3 regions of the Georgenia deserti genome follow, and region 2 is predicted to be linked to each of the others. Evidence: riboswitches for the same ligand, from Rfam matches in the RefSeq annotation. Region 2 holds a riboswitch; each other region holds the start of a gene.
The links. A riboswitch is a leader RNA that binds a small molecule or an ion and turns the genes downstream of it on or off. The one in region 2 is predicted to bind thiamine pyrophosphate.
Positions count from the first base shown of each region.

Region 1: linked by a shared signal. The riboswitch ahead of thiM (hydroxyethylthiazole kinase) and the one ahead of ACFSE6_RS13060 (thiamine ABC transporter substrate-binding protein) in region 2 are both predicted to bind thiamine pyrophosphate.
Region 3: linked by a shared signal. The riboswitch ahead of ACFSE6_RS07730 (YkoF family thiamine/hydroxymethylpyrimidine-binding protein) and the one ahead of ACFSE6_RS13060 (thiamine ABC transporter substrate-binding protein) in region 2 are both predicted to bind thiamine pyrophosphate.

Region 1 covers NZ_JBHUEE010000003.1:289,152-293,420, reverse strand. The annotation lists gene ACFSE6_RS08115 (thiolase family protein) at 1-309, opposite strand, end outside; gene ACFSE6_RS08110 (acetoacetate--CoA ligase) at 306-2,270, opposite strand; TPP riboswitch at 2,513-2,611, shown strand; gene thiM (hydroxyethylthiazole kinase) at 2,603-3,424, shown strand; gene thiE (thiamine phosphate synthase) at 3,421-4,083, shown strand; gene thiD (bifunctional hydroxymethylpyrimidine kinase/phosphomethylpyrimidine kinase) at 4,080-4,269, shown strand, end outside.
Region 2 covers NZ_JBHUEE010000007.1:22,794-27,062, reverse strand. The annotation lists gene ACFSE6_RS13075 (alpha-D-ribose 1-methylphosphonate 5-phosphate C-P-lyase PhnJ) at 1-258, shown strand, start outside; gene ACFSE6_RS13070 (ATP-binding cassette domain-containing protein) at 286-1,041, shown strand; gene ACFSE6_RS13065 (alpha-D-ribose 1-methylphosphonate 5-triphosphate diphosphatase) at 1,038-2,279, shown strand; TPP riboswitch at 2,365-2,469, shown strand; gene ACFSE6_RS13060 (thiamine ABC transporter substrate-binding protein) at 2,514-3,638, shown strand; gene ACFSE6_RS13055 (ABC transporter permease) at 3,638-4,269, shown strand, end outside.
Region 3 covers NZ_JBHUEE010000003.1:196,916-201,184, reverse strand. The annotation lists gene ACFSE6_RS07740 (RNA polymerase subunit sigma-70) at 1-846, opposite strand, end outside; gene ACFSE6_RS07735 (dihydrofolate reductase family protein) at 843-1,376, opposite strand; TPP riboswitch at 1,511-1,619, shown strand; gene ACFSE6_RS07730 (YkoF family thiamine/hydroxymethylpyrimidine-binding protein) at 1,670-2,389, shown strand; gene ACFSE6_RS07725 (ECF transporter S component) at 2,395-3,006, shown strand; gene ACFSE6_RS07720 (ABC transporter ATP-binding protein) at 3,003-4,269, shown strand, end outside.

The sequences.
Region 1 (4,269 bases), on a different contig from region 2:
GATGGTGGCCGCGGCACGCCAGATCATCCCCGGGCCGGTGGCTCCGCCGAGGTCGACCACGTTGGCGGCACGTGGCGCCAGACCCAGGTACTCGGCGAGGGTGGCGGGGACGTGCTGCGGTGTCTCGCCCACCTGCGGGCCCATGAACAGGCCGTCGACGTCGCCCGGTTCCAACCCGGCGTCGTCCAGCGCGAGCCGGGCGGCACGGGCGAGCAGCCCCATGGTGGTCGCACCCTCGGTGCGTCGCACCGGGGTCAGCTCGCCGACGCCGATGATCGCCGCGCGCGAGGTCCCGGGCGGCCGCGTCACACCGTCTCCTGCGCGAAGAGCTGGCGGTAGGCGGACAGGCACTGCGGGTTGGCCAGTGACGCCTCATTCTTGACCGGCAATCCGGCCGCAGCCGCCTTGGCCGCGCCCTCGGCCTTCTTGCCGTTGTGCGTCACCGGGACCGCGGGTACCGCGAACACCTGCGCCGGCACGTGCCGCGGCGAGGCTTGCGCACGGATGTCCGCCCGCAGAGCGCTGACCAGCTCGTCGCTGAGGTCCACGCCGTCGGCGGGGACGACGCACAGCACCACGTCCTCGTCCGTGGCCCGCTGGTGCCCGAACACGACGGCGTCGGCGATCTCCGGGCGGCGGTCGACCACGCGGTAGATCTCCGCGGTGCCGATCCGCACCCCCTGGGGCTTGAGCGTCGTGTCGCTGCGGCCGTAGACGACCACCGAGCGGCGCGGCGTGATCTCGGCGAGGTCGCCGTGGGTCCAGATGTCGGGGCGGTCGGCGAAGTAGGCGTCGTGGTAGCGGCGCAGGCCTCCCTCGCCGAGGAAGGTCAGCGGCATGGAGGGGAACGGCTCGGTGCACACCAGCTCGCCCTTGACCCCGACCACCGGGGCGCCGCGCTCGTCCAGGACGGCCATGGCGTGGCCGAGGGCGAGGCAGGTGATCTCCCCGCGCCGGACGGGATGGATCGGCGAGCCGAGCTGGAAGCAGCCGTGGATCTCCGTCCCGCCGCAGATCGAGGCCACGATCATGTCGGCCTTGACGTGGGCGTACAACCAGTCGTACTGCTCCGGGCTCAGTGGCGCCCCGGCGGAGAGGACGGAGCGGAGCATTCCCAGGTCGTGGTGCTCGGCCGGTCGGTAGCCGGCACCGGTGAGGCCGGAGAGGTAGGCGGGCGAGGTGCCGAAGTGCGTGATCCCGGCGTCCTCGGCCAGCCGCCACAGGTGCCCGCGGTCCGGTGTCCCGTCGGGCCTGCGTGGGGCCGGGTTGCCGTCGATGAGGACGACGGCGGCGCCGGCCGCGAGCACCGAGACGACCCAGCCGTACATCATCCACCCGGTCGAGGTGAACCAGGAGTGCACATCGCCCGGGCGGACGTCGCCGTGCAGCACGTGTTCCTTGAGGTGCTGGAGGAGCACGCCGCCCGCGCCGTGCACGATGGCCTTCGGCAGCCCGGTGGTCCCGGAGGTGAACATGATGAGCCCGGGGGTGTCGAACGGGTGCCGCTCGAGGACGAGCTCCGCGCCGGTGTCGCAGAACTCCTCCTGCCACTGCGGAGTACCGGTGACGACGAGCTCCGCGCGGGCCTCGAGACCATCGAGGACCTCACGAGCCTTGGCGGCGACGTCGAACGCCCTGCCGTTGTAGGTGTAGCTGCCGGCCGAGATGACGAGCGCGGGGGAGACCTGCCCGATCCGGTCCCGCAGTCCCACCGGCCCGAAGTCGGGCGAGCAGCCGGCCCAGGCCGCGCCGAGGCTCAGGGTGGCGAGCATCGCGGCGAGATTGTCGACGTCGTTCGGCATGATGCCGGCGACGACGGAGCCGCGGCGCACGCCCCGAGCCCGCAGCCCGGCCTGGACGGCCGCCACCCGGCCGCGGAGCTGGTCCAACGTCAGGCGAGTGTGGACGCCCGTCTCGTCGGCCGCGACGACGGCGAGGCGGCCGCCGGCGCCCCGCAACAGGTTCTCCGTGACGTTCAACCGCCCGTGCGGGAAGAAGCGGGTGCCGAACATGTGGCCGTGCCGCAGGGACGCCAGCTCCTCCTGGTGCGCCGTCGCCCCGGGGGGCTGCTCGATGACGTCACCCTTCTCGCCGACGACGCCGGCGAAGTCCCACAGCGCGGACCAGAAGCCGGCGCGGTCGGTGACCGACCAGGCGTGCAGCTCGTCGTAGCGGTGCGGGTCGAGGCCCTGGGCACGGGCGAAGCGCGCCATCGCCGAGTCCTCGAACGCCGACTCCGGCGGCGTCCACAGCACGGTCGGTTCGGGCATGTGGCCGGGCCTCCTCTCCGGTCTCGTCACGGACTCGTATCTACGCACACGCGGTACGCAGACGGGTGCAGGGTGCAGGCTGCCCCTTATCCCGCCGCGTGAGAAGGACGGGGACGGCATGTGAGACCGCCGGGCCGGCCGGGACCAGCATCCGAGACATCGGCGAGGGCGCTTGCCCTCGGTGGTGATCGCTCACGCTCACCGACCGAACGCGCGCCGACCCACCGGCGGGGGCGTACCCTGGCCACGACGCGGGGTGCCGTGCACCGGCACGGCTGAGAGCACACCCGTTGAACCTGATCTAGTTCGTACTAGCGAAGGGAACGTCGCAGATGTCTGCACCCTCCACTCCCGTCGACACCGTTGATCCGGGCGGTCTGGCAGCCGCCCTGTCCGCGCTACGGGAGGGCGCCCCGCTGGTCCAGTGCCTGACCAACGTCGTCGTCGCCCAATGGACCGCGAACACGCTGCTCGCCGCCGGTGCCAGCCCGGTGATGGTCGACAACCCGCAGGAGGCCCGCGCGTGCGCCGGCGTGGCCGGCGGCGTCCTCGTCAACGTCGGCACTCCCCAGGAGGAGACCGCCGCCGCCATGACCGAGGCGGTGGCGGGCGCCGCCGAGGCCGGCACGCCGTGGGTGCTCGACCCGGTCGGGGCAGGTGCCCTGGCGTGGCGGACGCGCATCGCCCATGACCTGCTCGGCCGCCACGCACCCGCCGTCATCCGCGGGAACGCCTCGGAGATCCTCGCCCTCGACGGGGGCACGGGCGGAAAGGGTGTCGAAGGCGTCGACGCCGCCGAGGACGCCATGCCCGCCGCCACCGCGCTGGCTCACGAACTGGGTTGCGTCGTCGCCGTCAGCGGTCGGGTGGACCACGTCACCGACGGCGAGCGAGTGGTGCGGGTGTCCAACGGCAGTCCGCTGCTGACCAAGGTCACCGGTGCGGGCTGCGCCCTCGGCGCGCTCATGGCCGGGTTCACCGCCGTCGTCGCCGACCGCCTGGTCGCCGCGACGGCCGCGACAGCGGTCTTCACACTCGCGGCCGAAGCCGCCCAACGCGCCGCCCGGGGACCGGGCAGCTTCGCCGTCGCGCTGCTCGACGAACTGGACCGCCTCCAACCTGCGGCCGTCGCCGACGGCGTCCGCCTCTCATGACGTCCGTGCGACCAGCGCCGGACTACTCGCTGTACCTGGTCACCGACACCGGGATGTGCGGCGAGCGGGGGGTGCCGAAGACCGTGGCCGCGGCCGTGCGGGCCGGGGTCACCATGGTCCAGCTGCGGGATCCGGACGCCGGTGACCGGGAGCTGGTGGCCCTGGGGCGGGCCGTCCGGGACGTGCTGGCCGGGACCGGGGTGCCGCTGCTGGTCAACGACCGCGCGGATCTCGTCGGCGAGATCGGGGCGGACGGCGCACACATCGGCCAGGGCGACATGTCCGTCCCGCGGGCTCGTGCCCTGCTCGGCGAGACGCGACTGCTGGGGCTGTCCGTGCACGACGTCGGGCAGGTCGAGGCCGCGCGTGAGTACGGCGAGGCCCTCGACTACCTCGGCGTCGGGCCGGTCTGGGCGACGTCGACCAAGCCCGGGCACGCCCCGCCGGGCGGCCCGGGTCGGCTGCGCGACGTCGTGGCCGCGAGCCCGTGGCCGTGCGTCGCCATCGGCGGGATCGACGCCGGGCGGATCGCCGAGGTGCGGGCGACCGGCGTGGCCGGTGCCGCCGTCGTCAGCGCGATCTGTGCCGCCGACGAACCCGCGGCGGCCACGCGTGAGCTACGCGACCGCTGGGACGCCGCGAGGGAAGGAGCCTCATGACCGCGATCCCCGTCACGCTGACCATCGCCGGATCCGACCCCTCGGGCGGCGCCGGCATCCAGGCGGACCTGAAGACCTTCTCCGCGCTCGGCGCCTACGGCTGCGCGGTGCTGACCGCCCTGACCGCCCAGTCCACCCAGGGCGTGACCGGGGTGCACCCGGTGCCGCCGGAGTTCGTCCGGGAGC
Region 2 (4,269 bases):
CTCCTCCTGGACGAACCCACCACCGGGCTCGACGCCTCGGTCGCGGCCGGTGTGCTGGACCTGCTGCGTGAGCTGCTCGCCGAACGCAGCATCGCCGTCGTCGTGGTCAGTCACGACTTCGGCGTCATCCGGGCGTTGACCGACCGGGCGCTGGTCATGCACCGCGGCCTGGTCATCGAGCAGGGCCTGACCGACCAGCTCTTCGCCGACCCGCACGAGGCCTACACCCAGCGCCTCGTCGCCGCCGCCCGCGGCTGAGCGGGTGGCCACGGACAAGGAGACGAGATGACGACGCCGATCCTGTCGGTGACCGGACTGCACAAGACATTCACGCTGCACGCCACCGGCCGCGTGATCACTTCGCTCGACGGGGTCGCCCTGGACGTCGGCCCCGGTGAGCACGTCGCCGTCGCCGGCGCCAGCGGTGCCGGCAAGTCCAGCCTGCTGCGGTGCGTCTACCGCACCTACCTGCCGGACGCCGGCCGTGTCACGCTGCGGACCGGCTCGGGACCCGTCGAGCTGACCACGCTGCCGGACCGGCAGCTCGCCCGGCTGCGCGGCCGCGAGATCGGCTACGTCGCCCAGTTCCTCGCCGCCCCGCCGCGCACCGGTCCACTGCAGCACGTCCGCACCGCGGCACGGCGCCGCGGTCTCGAGGCCGACGCCGCCGAGGACGCCGCCGTCGGGACCCTGCGCCGGCTCGGGATCGACGAGCCGTTGTGGGCCGTCGACTGCAGCGTGCTCTCCGGTGGGGAGCGGCAACGCGTCAACCTCGCTGCCGGGATCGTCAGCCCGCCGCGCCTGCTCCTGCTCGACGAGCCCGTCTCGGCGCTCGACCCCGGTAACCGGGAGCGTGCGCTTGCGGAAATCGACACGCTCGCCCGCCGGGAGGTCAGCGTCCTCGCCGTCTATCACGACATGCGCATCATCCGGCGGCTGGCCACCCGTGCCGTCGTCATGGACCGTGGCCGGGTCCTTGCGGACGGCAGCCCGGAGACGATCCTCGCCCAGCACCACACCGCACTGGAGGAGGTCGCGTGAGCGTCGAGGCCACCACCGTCCCCGGCGCCGACCGGGCCGAGGCCTGGGCGCTCGGCGCCCCACGCCCGTCCTACCGGCTGCGGGGAGTCCGGGCCGTCCTGGCCGAGCGGATCGTCGAGAACGCCACGATCACCGTCGAGGACGGCCGCATCGAGGACGTGACCACCGGCGCGTCCGCCGGGCCCGGCGACCGCCCGGTCATCGACGGGCAGAACCTCCTGCTGCTGCCGGGCTTCGTCGACGTGCACAGCGACGCGCTCGAGACCGAGCGGACACCTCGCCCCGGCGCCGAGGTGCCGATCGAGTTCGCCATGGCCTCCTTCGAGGGACGTGCCGCAGCGGCCGGGACCACCACGATGTTCCACGGTGCCGCGTTCCAGCACCAGAACACCCGCGGCGTCGCCCGCCGTCCCGACCGCGCGCTCGACCTGTGCGGGGTGGCGGACACGACGCCGTCCTACCGCGTGGACCACCGCGTGCTGCACCGTCTCGACGTGCTCTCCGCCGCGGGGGCGACCACCCTCTCCCGGCGGATCGAGGCGCTGGGCCGTCACCGCGGCGGCGAACCGCCGGCGCTCGTCTCGCACGAGGACCACACACCCGGTCAGGGCCAGTACGCCGACCCCTCCGGCCTGCGCCGGTTCATGATCGAACGGGACGGCATGTCCCCGGACGAGGCGGACGCACGGATCGGCGCCCGAGTGCGGGCGAGCGCGGCCCTCGCCGACGTCCGCGCGGCGAACCTCGACTGGCTGTCCGGACTCGCCCGCGACGGGCTGATCCGCCTCGTCGGACACGATCCCGATTCTCCGGAGGCGGTCGACGCCCTGGCAGCCCGGGGCGGGGCCGTGGCCGAGTTCCCGACGACCCTCGCCGCCGCCGAGCGTGCCCGCGACCGCGGCCTGCACGTCGTGGCCGGTGCCCCCAACGTGCTGCGCGGGAGTTCGCACTCCGGCAACGTTTCCGCGCGCGAACTCGTCTCCCGCGGCGTCGTCGACGCCCTGGCGTCGGACTACCTGCCCACGGCGCTGCTCGCCGCGGTGACGCTGCTGGCCCGCGACGGCATCGTCGACCTGCCCCGCGCCGTCGGCCTCATCACCTCCGGCCCCGCGCGCGTGGCCGGGTTGACCGACCGCGGCGTCATCGCGCCCGGGATGCGCGCCGACCTGGCGCTGGTCGACGACACCGGGCACTGGCCCTACGCCGTCGCCACGCTCCGGGCAGGAGCCGCCACCTGACGGCGCGGCCGCCTCACGGGCGGCCGGCATGACGGGTCAGGACCTCACGGCCGCCACGCCGCATCCTCCCGCGGTGTTACTGTCGGCAGCACGACAGGGGAGCGCCACCGGGCGCTGAGAGTGCGGACCTCCGCAGACCCTCGAACCTGCACCGGTTAGCACCGGCGAAGGGAGTCGGGACGTCTCTCCCTGCGAGCGCGCTCGCAGGCCCTCCTGCACCACGGGAGGAACGCCATGGCCCACACCGCCACGCGGCTCGTCCGCACCGGCGTCGTCGCCGTCGCCACGTTGGCCCTCACGGCCTGCACCCTCACCGGCAACGGGGACGAGACCGCCGGCGACGGAACCGACAGCGCCCCGGCGGGCGAGGACAGCTCCGCCGCGGACACCGAGGACGGCGGGGACTCCGGCGGCACCCTCACCGTCGTCACCCACGACTCCTTCGCGCTGAGCGAGGAGCTCCTGTCCGGGTTCGAGGCCGAGACCGGCTACACGCTCGAGACCGTCGCCCCGGGTGACGCGGGCGCCCTGGTCAACCAGCTCGTGCTCACGGCCGACTCCCCGCTGGGCGACGTCGTCTACGGGATCGACAACGCTTTCGCCGCCCGAGCGGTCGGCGCCGACGTCCTCGCGCCGTACACCCCGGCGGACCAGCCGGCCTCCGCCGACGCCTACGACCTCGGCGACACCCTCACGCCCGTGGACATGGGCGATGTCTGCCTCAACGTGGATCACCGGTGGTTCGCCGAGCACGACGTCCCCGAGCCGCAGACCTTCGCGGACCTGACCGAGGAGGACTACCGCGACCTGACGGTGGTGACCAACCCGGCCACCTCCTCACCGGGACTGGCCCTTCTGCTCGCCACCGTCGACGAGTTCGGCGAGGACGGCTGGCAGGACTACTGGCGCGACCTCGATGCCAACGGTCTCAAGGTCGTCGACTCCTGGTCCGACGCCTACTACGTCGACTTCTCCGGCTCCGAGGGGGCGGGCGAGCGCCCGATCGTGCTCTCCTACGCCTCCTCACCCGCGGCCGAGGTCCCCGAGTCCGGCGGCGAGCCCCGCACCGGTGCGCTGCTGTCCACCTGCTTCCGGCAGGTCGAGTACGCCGGTGTCCTCGCGGGTGCCGAGAATCCCCAGGGGGCGCGCGCCTTCGTGGACTTCTTGGTCTCCACGCCGGTCCAGGAGGACATCCCCGGCCAGATGTACATGTACCCCGTCGACGACTCGGTCGACCTGCCGCAGGCCTGGCGGCAGCACGCGCCGCTGGCCGAGGAACCCCGCGCCGTCGACCCGGCCACGGTCGACGCCAACCGCGAGGACTGGATCGCCGCGTGGCGGGAGATCGTGGTCGGCTGATGGCCGTGGTCACCGGCCGGCCGCTGCCGGATCGGACGTTCTCTCGGGGCGGGGCGGCGGCGCTGTTCTGGGTGGTCGCCGCCGCCGTCCCGCTCGTCTTCCTCGGCACCTTCTTCGCCTGGCCCGTGCTGACCCTGCTCGCTCGCGGCGTTATGACCGACGGCGCACTCGACCTCTCCGGTTTCGCCGACGTGCTCTCCCGCGACCGGACCTGGCGCGTCATCGGGATGACCCTGGCCCAGTCGGCGGTCGGCACCGCGGTCGCCGTGGTGCTGGGCGTGCCCGGCGCGTACGTGCTCTACCGGTGCCGGTTCCGCGGCCAGGGACTGGTCCGGGCCTTCGTGACCGTGCCGTTCGTGCTGCCCACCGTCGTCGTCGGCGTCGCGTTCCGCGCCCTCCTGACCGACGGCGGCCCGCTGGGGTTCCTCGGCCTCGACGGGACCTTCACCGCCGTCGTCCTCGCCCTGGTGTTCTTCAACTACGCGGTCGTGGTCCGCACCGTGGGAGCGCTGTGGTCCAGGCTCGACCCCAGGCTCGAGCAGGCCGCGCGCGCGCTGGGTGCCGGGCCGGTGCGCGCCTTCGTGACCGTCACCCTGCCGGCGCTCGGGCCGGCGATCGCCTCGGCCGCCTC
Region 3 (4,269 bases), on a different contig from region 2:
CACCGGCCGCAGGATCATCTCGGGTGCGTCGTCGGTGTGCAGAATCGGTGCCCACCCGTCGAGGACAGTGTCCACACCGCCGTACCAGACGACGTCGTCGGTCATGTTCCCGCCCGCCCACGGGGCGTGACTGACCTGGACCTCGGTGTGCAGCAGCCGGGCGATGCGTGCGTCGTCGGCCGACTCGATCGCCGCGATGTACTCCTCCACCAGCGGTCCGGCACGCTCGCCGGCGTCCCATCGGTCCGGATCGACCCCGAGCACGTCCCGCATCCTCGCGCGGGCACGCTGCACGGCGCTGTTGACCGCCGCCGGTGATGTCTCCAGCGTCTCGGCACACCGGTGCACCGGCCAGTCGAGTCCGTCCCGCAACAACAAGGCCACACGCTGGCGTGGCGGGAGGAACTGGACCGCGGCGACGAAGGTGAGGCGGACGGTCTCACGCGCGAGCGTCCGGTCCTCGGGTCCGGGCGCCCGCTCCGCAGTGCCGGCGGCCAGGCCGACCGCCTCATCCGTGTAGGGCTGCAGCCACGGAACGGCTACCTGGGCCGGGACGCTCGGGAAGTCCGACGCCGGGACGTGGGGACGGCGTTCCCGCGCCCGGCGCCGTAGATGGTCGAGGCAGGCGTGGGACGCGATCTGGTACAGCCAGGTGGTCAGGGACGAGTTGCCTCGATAGGTCTGCCAACCACGCCAGGCCCGTAACGCCGTCTCCTGAGTGAGGTCGTCGGCGTCGTCGAGGTTGCCGACCATCTGGTAGCAGTGCAGCCTCAGCCGCGGCCGTTGCCGGGCGAGTTCGGCCTCGAGCGCCTCGCGGCGCCCCGTCTTCTTCCCGGGGCCTGTCACGCCGACCTCCGGTAGGTCAGGTGCATCACGCCGTGCGGCAGCTCGCGAGCAGCTCCGAGGACCAATCGCGATTGGCCGACGCCGGCGTCGAAGAGCCGCTCACCCGTGCCGAGAACGACCGGGTCGAGATAGAACTGCATCTCGTCGACGGCGTCGATGGACAGGAGTGCCCGGGTCAGGCGGGTGGCGCCGTACACGCCGACCGTCAGGCCACGGCGCTCGACCTCGGCGACGGCGGTGCGCGCGTCGGCGGCGATGACCTCGGCCGGTTGGTAGCCGACTTCGGCGGTCGAGGACACCACGAACTTGTGCAGGCTGTTCGTCTCGTCGGCCAACGGGACCTCCCCGTCCTGGTGTGGCCAGTAGGCGGCGAACTCGTCGTATGTGCGCCGTCCGATGAGGTGGCCGTCGAGGCGAGCCAGCTGGCTGCGCATGACGTCGTACTGCTCGTCCGACGCGAAGGACGCGTGCCAGTCTTCCGGAGCCTGGACCACGCCGTCGAGCGTGATGAAGTGACTGGTGAGGATCATCGATCCGACCTTTCTCGTGGGGGCCGCCGTTCGGCCCGTCACAGTGATAGACGTCCGAGCGGTGGGTCAGTCATCGGTGCGCCGGTCCGGGATCCGAGCCGTGTGGACAGTCGCCTGCCGTGTGGCTAAGTTCGACGTGACCCCCGGGGAGCGCCGAGAAGGCGCTGAGAGTGCGGAACGTCCGCAGACCCGTACACCTGATCCGGTTCGCACCGGCGTAGGGAGCAGGGCACCCGCCGTCGCCTGCGACGGCGAGTCTCGACGTACCCGCGGGCCCGAGAAGAGGGACCGTGATGACCACACAGACTGACGCGACGCCACCGACCGAACCGACCGCGCCGTCGGACCGGTCCTCGAGCGTGTCGACCACCCGTGGCCGCCGGCCGGGAGCTACCCCGGCCGAGCTCGGGATCGGCATGAGGTTCAGCATCCATCCGCACACCGATGCCTTCGTCGACGTCATCCTCGGTGCGCTGGCCGACGTCGAGGAGGCCGGGTTGGCCCACGGCCTCGTCCTGGAGACCGATGAGGTCAGCACCTATGTCGGTGCGCAAGAGGCGCCGGCCGAGCAGCGACTCGCGGACTACCTGACCGCCGTCCTCGCCGCCGCCTCGCGCCGGTCCGGCGGCGGGCACGTGGTGGCGCACGCGCTGTTCTCGCGGGGCTGCCCCGGCGAGCTGGCGTGTGACCTGTCCGTGACCGGCCTGCCGGACCCGGCGCCCGTCGAGCTCGAAGCGACCGGCATCGCGGCCGCTGCACAGTGGTCGCTGTACCCGCTGCTCGACGGTGGCGACCCGGACGACCACATGACCCACATCGAGGAGGCCATCGCCGCGGCGCACCGGCGAGGGACCGGCGCGAGCCCGAACCACTACGCGACCAAGCTCACCGGTGACGTCTCCGAGGTGGTCGCGACGGCGGTCGACGCCTGGTCGCAAGTCGGCGCACACGTCCCGCACGTGGTCACGCACCTGACGATCTCGGTGGGCTCGCCCTCGCAGGCGGAGGGCTGACGGCGATGCGCACCGACACCTCCGGCCCGCGTCTGTCCCGGCGTCCGGCCTGGACCATGCGCGACCTCGTGCTCATGGTCGTCCTCGGCGTCGTCTTCGGGTTCGTCTACTGGGTGCTCGTCCAGGCCTGGAACGGTCTGGCGGTCCTCATGGGGCCCGCTGGCGATCTCTCCCAGCATCTCCTGCTCGGTGGCTGGTTGCTCGTCGCCCCGATCGCGATCGCGATCATCCGGCGCCCCGGTGCCGGCATCGCCGCCGAGATCCTCGCCTCGGTGATCGAGGTGGTCTTCCTCGGCTCGCCCGTCGGGCCCACGCTCATCATCTCTGCGGCGATCCAGGGCTTCGGCAGCGAACTCGCCTTCGCTCTGACCCGCTACCGGCGCTACGGCTGGGGCGTCTTCGCCCTCTCCGGCCTCCTCGGCGCGGGCCTGGTCTTCTTCTTCACCGCGTTCCGCTCCGGGTGGTACGGGCAGGACATCTTCGCCCTGCGACTGGTGATGCAGTGCGTCTCCGGCGTCGTCCTCGGCGGCCTGCTCGCCAAGGTGATCGTCGACGCGCTGGCCCGGACCGGCGTCGTCGACAACTTCGCCATCGGGCGCGCCGCCGCGCGGTCATGAGGACCACGCCACCGCCTGACGTCGTCGACCTGGTCGGCGTCACGGTCTCCTTCCCGCGGCGGGACGAGCCGGTCCTGACCGACCTCACCCTGCGGCTCAGCCCGGGCGAGCAGGTGGTGATTCTCGGTGCGTCGGGTTCCGGCAAGTCCACGCTGGTGCACACGATCACCGGGGTCGTTCCGCACACCGTCCACGCTGAGCTCGCCGGCGAGGTGACCGTGGCCGGGACGACGACGGAGGAGACCACCGTGGTCGAACGCTCCCGGCACCTGGGCATGGTCGCCCAGGACCCCTCCTCGTCCGTGTGCCTGCCCGTGGTCGAGCAGGAGCTCGCCCTGCCGTTGGAGAACCACGCGGTCGAGCCGGCGGCGATCGACGGGCGGATCGGCGCGGCGCTCCAGGCGGCCGGCGCCGCGCACCTGCGCACGCGCGCCACCGCAGCCCTCTCCGGCGGGGAGTCCCAGCGTGTCGCGCTCGCGGCCGCACTGGTCACCGAACCGGACGTCCTACTGCTGGACGAACCGACCTCGATGCTCGATCCCGACGGCGTCGCGGCAGTCCGCGAGGCACTCGGCCGGGCTGTGGAGACCTACCGGCCGGCCGTGATGCTGGTCGAGCACCGGCTGGACGAATGGGCCGGGGGCGCGGGCACCACGGGTCTGCCCGGCCGCGCGCTGGCGCTCGACGAGACCGGACGGGTCATCGCCGACGGGCCGACCGACGTTGTGCTGCGCGACTGTGCGAGGGACCTGCACGCCGCGGGATGCTGGCTACCGCTGGACGCCGAGCTGCAGGCGCTGACCGGTGCCGACGGCGGGCTCGCCCACCCCGAGAACGTCGCCTACCTGGACTCGCTGGTGACCTCCCCCGGTCCGCGACTCGTCAATGATGTGCCGACTCGTCAATCCTGTGCAGGACCTGACGTGTCACCGCACGGGGCGAACCGCGCTCCAGCGGGAGCGCATGGCGACGCTTCAGCGGGAGCGCCTGGCGTGCCGCTGCTGGCCGCCCGGGACCTCGCCGTCGCACGTCCGTCGCCGCGACGACGCCGGAAGGATCCCCGGCCGCCGGCGCTGCTCACCGGGGTCGACCTCGAGGTGCACGCCCGTGAGGTGGTCGCGATCCTCGGCGCGAACGGCGTCGGGAAGTCGACGCTGCTGCTCACGCTCGCCGGCCTCCTGCCGCCACGGTCGGGCACGGTCGACGGGCCACGGCCCGGCATGGTGTTCCAGAACGCCGAGCACCAGTTCGTCGCGAACACCG